DNA from 2 places in the Metabacillus sp. YM-086 genome. Region 1 is predicted to be linked to the other one. Evidence: riboswitches for the same ligand, from Rfam matches in the RefSeq annotation. Region 1 holds a riboswitch; the other holds the start of a gene.
The links. A riboswitch is a leader RNA that binds a small molecule or an ion and turns the genes downstream of it on or off. The one in region 1 is predicted to bind cyclic di-GMP.

Region 2: another riboswitch for cyclic di-GMP. It lies ahead of ACEWK1_RS11445 (DUF5667 domain-containing protein); the one in region 1 lies ahead of ACEWK1_RS20005 (DUF3892 domain-containing protein).

What each region holds. Positions count from the first base shown of each region.
Region 1 is NZ_JBLUOI010000056.1:28,996-32,586, forward strand. Features, by position in the region: gene ACEWK1_RS20000 (DUF1801 domain-containing protein) at 1-526, opposite strand, end outside; gene ACEWK1_RS20005 (DUF3892 domain-containing protein) at 699-1,448, opposite strand; cyclic di-GMP riboswitch class I at 1,534-1,616, opposite strand; gene ACEWK1_RS20010 (nuclease-related domain-containing protein) at 1,739-2,584, opposite strand; gene ACEWK1_RS20015 (DUF2187 family protein) at 2,846-3,022, opposite strand; partial or broken gene ACEWK1_RS20020 (hypothetical protein) at 3,418-3,591, opposite strand, start outside.
Region 2 is NZ_JBLUOI010000022.1:2,133-5,723, reverse strand. Features, by position in the region: partial or broken gene ACEWK1_RS11445 (DUF5667 domain-containing protein) at 1-1,158, opposite strand, end outside; cyclic di-GMP riboswitch class I at 1,227-1,309, opposite strand; gene ACEWK1_RS11440 (pyruvate, water dikinase regulatory protein) at 1,454-2,281, opposite strand; gene ACEWK1_RS11435 (HPr family phosphocarrier protein) at 2,403-2,549, opposite strand; gene ACEWK1_RS11430 (bh protein) at 2,730-3,068, shown strand; gene ACEWK1_RS11425 (EAL domain-containing protein) at 3,111-3,591, opposite strand, start outside.

The DNA of each region.
Region 1 (3,591 bases):
TAGATTGTTTTGGCTGAGAAAAATGAAGAATATATGCTCTTTGTCGTCCTGGCGTTAATGCTTCAAAAGCCGTTTTCAAGGCGGGCAGCTCTTCAAATTTATGATGAAGCTCTTCAGGTATAGTAAACTCTGAATGCTCCTTAGCCTTCACTTCTAAACCCGCTTTTTCAACCTCGATAGCTTCCAGAATATAAGCTTTCAAGGTAGATTCCATTTCAATAATTTCTTGTAGATTTGTGAAACGAATTTGGCGAGCTGACTGGACATTCTCCGTTTGTTGAATGAGAATTTTCTGCGGATCCTTAAGCAAAGCCCCTTTATGAAAGAGAAGTGCACAGTACTCTTTAAATCCATGGATTAACACAATATTTTTCCCATTTAACGTGTAGCAAGGATGCTTCCACTTAAATTCTTCAGTTAACTCAGAGTCTTGAACAATCTCACGTAGCTTCACAAACTCTTCCTTCCACTTTTTCGCGGCAGTTAAAAATTCATCAACTTTTGGATTTAAATTTGTATTGTTCATTTAGGTATACCCCATTTTAATTTTTCGGTAAGTAAAACGGCTAGAATTTCTCACTTTTGAATTTATAACAACACTTCTATTATATCAAGAAAATAGATAAAATACGGTTGGGATCGCTCTTTTCCTGTAGTAACATAAAAAACGAGACTAAAGAATTAGCCTCGCAATTGAACTATGAATTTAAATTATTAGTAGGATTTCCATCCGCATCAGTACGTACATAACCTCCACCCTCTTCTTCACTCAAGTGGACGGAAGTATTCCCATCTCCATCTCTCCAATAACCATCAATCCATACCCCATCACGCCAATGCCCCTCTACGTAATGAGGTTGAACATGGTGAGTTCCAGGCTGTTCTGATGTTTCTATTGAAGAAGCTGCTTCTGCCTGAGCCACATGAGGTTGGACTTGATGCACATTTGATGCTCCTTCTGTCCCTGCATTTGCTACATTTTGATGATCGTTAACTTGTTCAGCACCATCCGCTCCATCAACTAAATCGATCACCCCAACAGCAAGTGTCCCGATCGCCACTGTTTTTCCGATATCTCGAATTCCTTGCTTTACTTTTATGTCATCTCCTTCTTTAATTCCTTCATATGTAGATTTTCCACTATGATAGGTATTTTTTGCAGTTTGATAGACACCCTTTGCTGTTCTACCTATCGAATCCGCCATATCGTTTAATCCTTGATCCTTTTTATGTTTATCTTCTTGAATCAAACCTGTTGCCGTATTCCAAGCACCATCTGCAACTTGCCCAACCGTATCACCAGCAAATTCGGAAGCTTTTTTAACCCCACCTCCTACTTCTTTAATAAACTTACTACCTGTTACATCTCCAACAACATTAACTGCCCCACCAATCACAGTTCCTGTTGCTTTACCTGCGAATTTACCAACATCTCTTAAAAATCCCATTAAAGTGTTCCTCCTCTATCTTATAAAAGCGAAAAAAGACCCACCCAAATAGGTGGATCATACCGACGTATCATTCTCCATCTTTTTAGGCGACTCGGCCACCATAGCATTTGCTTTAGGCCCGTAGTTTTGCGTCCCTACTTTTCAATAGGTTTGCCATTATCTAATGATATATATGTTATAGGATAATTTTACTATATAATAGGCGGTTTTTAAATAAGAATTTGATAACATATGTTTGTAATAGAAATAGTTTAATAGAACTTAAATTTTTGTCTAAAAACAATCCTTTAACCTATGCTTTTTTGATGCTCAAAGCAATATATTTTCCCACCAAACTTCTTATTCGACAGACAAAATGACTGTACCTTCTCAGAGACAGGTTTATTACATATACAGCACTTTGCATGTTGGTTTTGAACTAGGCTCTTTTCATCTAAGTTACCTTTTTCTAGCTTTAACGATTGTACATGCTGCTCTCTAATTGAATGATCTATTATATTTGCTTCAACTATGGCTTTATAAATATAATCCATATCATGTTCGTTTAAAATAGGCTCTTTATTATGTATTTTAAGTACGGACACTTTCCTATGGATATAATCAGATAATTCAACATCATATACGATTAATTCATTAGAACCTATTTTTCTGAAATCTAAATCGTCGATTTTGAACGTGCACCGTTTTGTAAATGACACCATTGAAATAAATTGATTATGATACTTTTCATCAATTTGATTTTTAATCGCTTGAATATGACCATAGTTTTGAATAAATGGGTTCATCATTTTAAACTTTCCATTTACAGACCATGTTTTTCTTTCTTTACCACCATAAATCGTTCCTTGATAGTTCTTTGTTTCGATAACAAAGATTCCATAGGGTGTGATGACAATATGATCAATCTGAGAATAACCAGATTTAGCTTTTTCATTTTTTATCATAATATCAGTTAAATGCCTATATTCTTTAGGAAGCTGGGCTAACTGTATATCGATTTTGTATTCCCCAATCTCTCCTTTCCTAGCTGCGACCTTTTCATTGTGTTTGTTCTGTGAAGTTGTTGATTTAACTTCTGATTTTTGTTTGGTCTCTTGTTTATTCTTTTTAAATAAGTTTGATAAAAGTTTCATGCTTATCACCTCTGAACTAATCATTAATTTGTAAATGATGGAAAAAAATAGAGCTCAAGAGTTTTATCGTCTCTTGAGCTCTATTTTTAAGTAGTTCAATGTAAATAACATGTAATTCAGATTTTGAGGTTAAATGGATTTATTGCTAGATTAATTTCTGATAAAAGATTTATGCTGTGAGAAAAAATGCCACCATTATTTATAGGATGTAAGTACACTCTTTTCTACTACTTGTAGCCTTATTAAGTATGATCATCCAGTTTATTTCTTTATTTTGTAATTTTTATGATTCACAATGGTTTTAAGCGGTTCATTTTTTTCTTTTGACATACCATAATCGACCATCACAGAATTTTCCCTAACCCCTGATACGACACCTTCATGGGTTTCACCCTCACGTTTGAAGGTAATTACATCACCAATTTTTGCATTCGCCATTCATATCACCTCGCCTTTTTATAGTTTCCAAAAAAGGCGAGGAAATTCAGGATTATTTTTTTGTAATAGGAGACCTAATTCTTCCCTGTTATCTTATGGTACTGATTTTTTCCCATCCTCATTTTGATAGGTTATTTTGGAAACATCACTTTCTATAATCTAATAATAAGGTGAATTTTTATCGGTTAAAGCTCGTTTGATTGTATTATCTATTTACTCGGTAAAGAATTAAGAACGTATTTGTGGTAGGATTTTCAGGTTCGTTTAACATATGCATGATTATTTTATGATAGCATGTGCTAGGTATTATGGATTGAAACAATGTATTACTAAAGAAGTAACATAAGAGTATTATCCAAATTTGACTTCATAGGAAATTTGATAAATATCTCAACTTAAAAATTCAGTTTATATTCACATGCTAATTTTAAAGAAGACCAACCTTTTTTTTGACCAGCACTAAACTTAACTCTTAAAGAAAGTTCCTCTTGCTTTTCATTCCAGTACAATGTTGTTTGTATTGGGCTAGGGTATTGCTTACTAACAAAAACTTCACTCTTAACATTTCC
Region 2 (3,591 bases), on a different contig from region 1:
ACGTTCTTCTGCTTTCTTACGTGCTTCTTCTTGCTTCTTCAACGCTTCTCGCTCACGTTCTTCCGCTTTCTTACGTGCTTCTTCTTGCTTCTTCAGCTCTTCTCGTTTTTGTTCTTCCACTTTACTCTCAAGCTCTTTACTAGAAGACTTTTCTTTTTCCTCTTCTTCGTTATCTTCTTCTACAGATACCTGTTTACTTTCATTTTCTATCTCCGTAGTCTTTTCTTCGATTTCTTCATCAATCTCTTCTATCATTTCTTCTGTTTCTTCAACAACGTCCTTGCTTAGTTCTGCAAGCTCTTTGTTATACTCTTCTTCATCAATTTCTCCAGAAGAAAGCTTTTCTTCTAACTCAACTAGATCTTCAGTTATTTCAAGCTCCTTCTTCTCTAGCTCTGCTAATTTTTTGTTTATTTTCTCCTCTAACTTTTCCTGTGCCTTTACAATATTTTTCTGAAGTGCCTCTTTAGCCTTTGGATTTTCTATCTTTTCTAATGCAGCCTTTAAGGCAATAATATTTGCTGATAGTTTTTCTTCTAGTTCAGCACGAAGAGAATCTGCCGTTCCATCGTCCTCAACAGTTGTTTCAGCTGATGGCTCCTCATCAACAGAGTCTGTTTGAGTTTCTTCTTGTTCTTCATTTTCAGTCGTTTCATATTTTGCTAATGCAGATTCTTGTTGCTCGATCGCTTTTTGAAGAACCTCATTGGCTGCTTCCTCTTCACCCTTCGCAATTAAAGCTAACGCCTCTTTAATCCGTTCTTCTGCAAAGCTAGCAAGCAATGATGCTTCTTTCTCTTCATCTAATGTAAAAGCCAATTGAACATTTTCTAATAGTTTTTTAGTAAAATAGAAGAAATCACCCGGAAGTAGCGATGGTGTACTCGTTTCCAATTCTAATTCGTCTGTTTCTACTGCTTCCTGGTCTACTGCTTCAGTTTCACCTTCTGTTTCTACTGCTTCCTCGTTTACCGCTTCAGTCTCATCTCCAGATTCCACTGTTTCCACATTCTGTTCAGAAGTTTGTTCTACTTGTTCAGTTGCTTCCTCTTCTGCTGGACCATCTGTTTCTGCAAATGCAGGTCCTGTCCCTAGAGTAAACGCTAGTGCTGAAACCAAAACACTTGTTGATAAAACATTTCGAATACTTGTCAACATAAAAAACCCTCCAAATATAGTAATTAGGAAGGATTAAGAAGCAACTCATATGAGTTCATTCTCCATCCTTCAGCAATCCAGCCACCATAGATTTCTCCTTAGGTCTGTGACTTTGCGTCTCCATTTTTCAATGGATTTGCCTTTTTCAAATGAAGAACTTACAAAGTTCGACATTTTCTAGTTTAACTATACCATGTGAAATACGTTGAATATAGTTTTAATTTCTTCCAATCGTTTCTTTAGAAGGAATTAATTACGCACGAAAAACCCGTCAATAAATATTGAAGGGTTTTTGTTAGCTTGTTGTATATTCGATCTTAGAATCCGCTAGATTTCCTATAATGAATTCTGCAGCTTCCTCTATTGCCTTACAAGAAAGATTTATTATTGAACAACCTACTTTTCCCATAATGTCTTCAGCATATTGTAATTCTTCCTGAATCCGTTCAATTTTTGCATAACTTGAGTCCGAAGATAACCCTAAATGCTTCAATCTTTCTACCCTTATTTCTCTTAGTTTCTCGGCTGACATCGTTAACCCGAAGCATTTTCCTTTTGATAGCTTAAAAAGTTCTTCAGGAGGAGAAACCTCAGGGACTAATGGGATATTTGCTACCTTAACCATTTTATGAGCCAAATACATCGACAATGGTGTCTTTAAAGTTCTTGAAACACCGATGAGAACGATATCCGCCTCCTTGATTCCACGCATATCCTTTCCATCGTCATATTGCACAGCAAATTCAATGGCTTCAATTCTACGAAAATAGGAGTTATCAGGTCCTTCTATTATACTTGGTTTTTGTACTGGTTGTTTATTAAGCTTATTTGCAAAGGTCTCCAATAGTGGACCAATTAAGTCAATCACCGTAACGTCTTCTTCATTCGCTTTATGATCAAGATGCTTTTTTAATAGCGGAGTAAAGAGTGCATAGGCAATGATAGAGTTGCTTAGCTTCGCGAGAGCAATCAGATCATTTATTTCTTCCTTATTTTCTATATAGGAGATTGTTTTAATGGTAACCTCTGTTCCGATAAATTGGGCAGCAACAGTTTTGACCAACAGCTCTGCTGTATCACCCAGTGAATCAGATAGAACATAGACAATGTCTTTTTCATTCACTTAAAATCACCTATCTTTGAACTTATTATCTTCTGAAACATTAGCACATTCATCATGCCTAAAGGTAATATACTGCTTACTCATACTCCTGAAAACTTCATGATCTATTTAGTAAAATCTACTATTCTGTTAACGATACTTGAAATCTTTGAAATCGACAAAACTCTACAAATATCGGGTGGTGACAGGCACCAAAAACTACTAGGGCTGTTGACGGACGTGCGTGAATACCTGCTTCATTAATGACTGTATACGTTTTTTCTACCATATTAAATCCTCCATTAGCTTGTTTTTTCTAAATTTTATACATAATAAATAATGGGACGATCTACCGAAATATTTCGTCCCAATCGCTACATATTTAATCTAATAGTGCTTTTGCTGTTTGTTCATCTGTTATTAACACATGAACAAGCTTGCCTTCCAAAGATAGCAAGGAGAGGTTGAGATGAAGGTTTCTGAAATGCACGCAAAACTGTACTGCCTTTCATATAATGACGACACGTCCCATGTCATCACTTACGTTAATAGCAAAATAAACGGAATTCAATGTGAAGAATGTCACCGTACACAAGCGTTAAAATTGAATCTTGTTAAAGAATTTCAAAAAGAAGTATATGAGCGAATTTCCACAAAGCCTGTGAGAATCACTCAGGAGTATAAAGAAGATTTAAGCAAATTATTAGCAAGCCTGCCGATTCGAATATTGAGTAAGCCATACCGACTTATGCGCTATTTGAATGAGACTCGGAAGGTGTTTAAGTTGTATAGAGATAAGAAGGGGTAAGCACTCGGACTTTTGATAAAAGGAATACTCTACTAGCCAACTTTAAAAGTCAGCAGTAGAGTATTCCTCCAACAACTCTTGAAATTCCACATGTGGTACAGGCCTCGAAAAATAAAAGCCTTGGGCCTCGATACAACCTAGTTTTTTCAGAATTCTTATTTGGTTTTCGTCTTCAACACCTTCAGCAATCACCTGTAATCCTAGTGCTTTTGCCATCGATATAATCATTGAAACAACCTCTGAATTTTCCACACATTGATCGACAAACATTTTATCTATTTTCAACCGATCCACTTCTAGCTTGTACAAGTAACTAAGTGAACTGTACCCAGTTCCAAAATCATCTATGCTTATTTCAATGCCCATATTACGTAATTGCTGAAGACGACTATTTACCTCAGTTTCGTATTTCATCACAATTCTCTCCGTGATTTCGAACTCCAAAAAAGAGCCATTTAATTGGTTTTCAATTAAGGTATGAGAAACAAAAGGTATAAAACCATCATGCAGTAAAGTAGGGAGA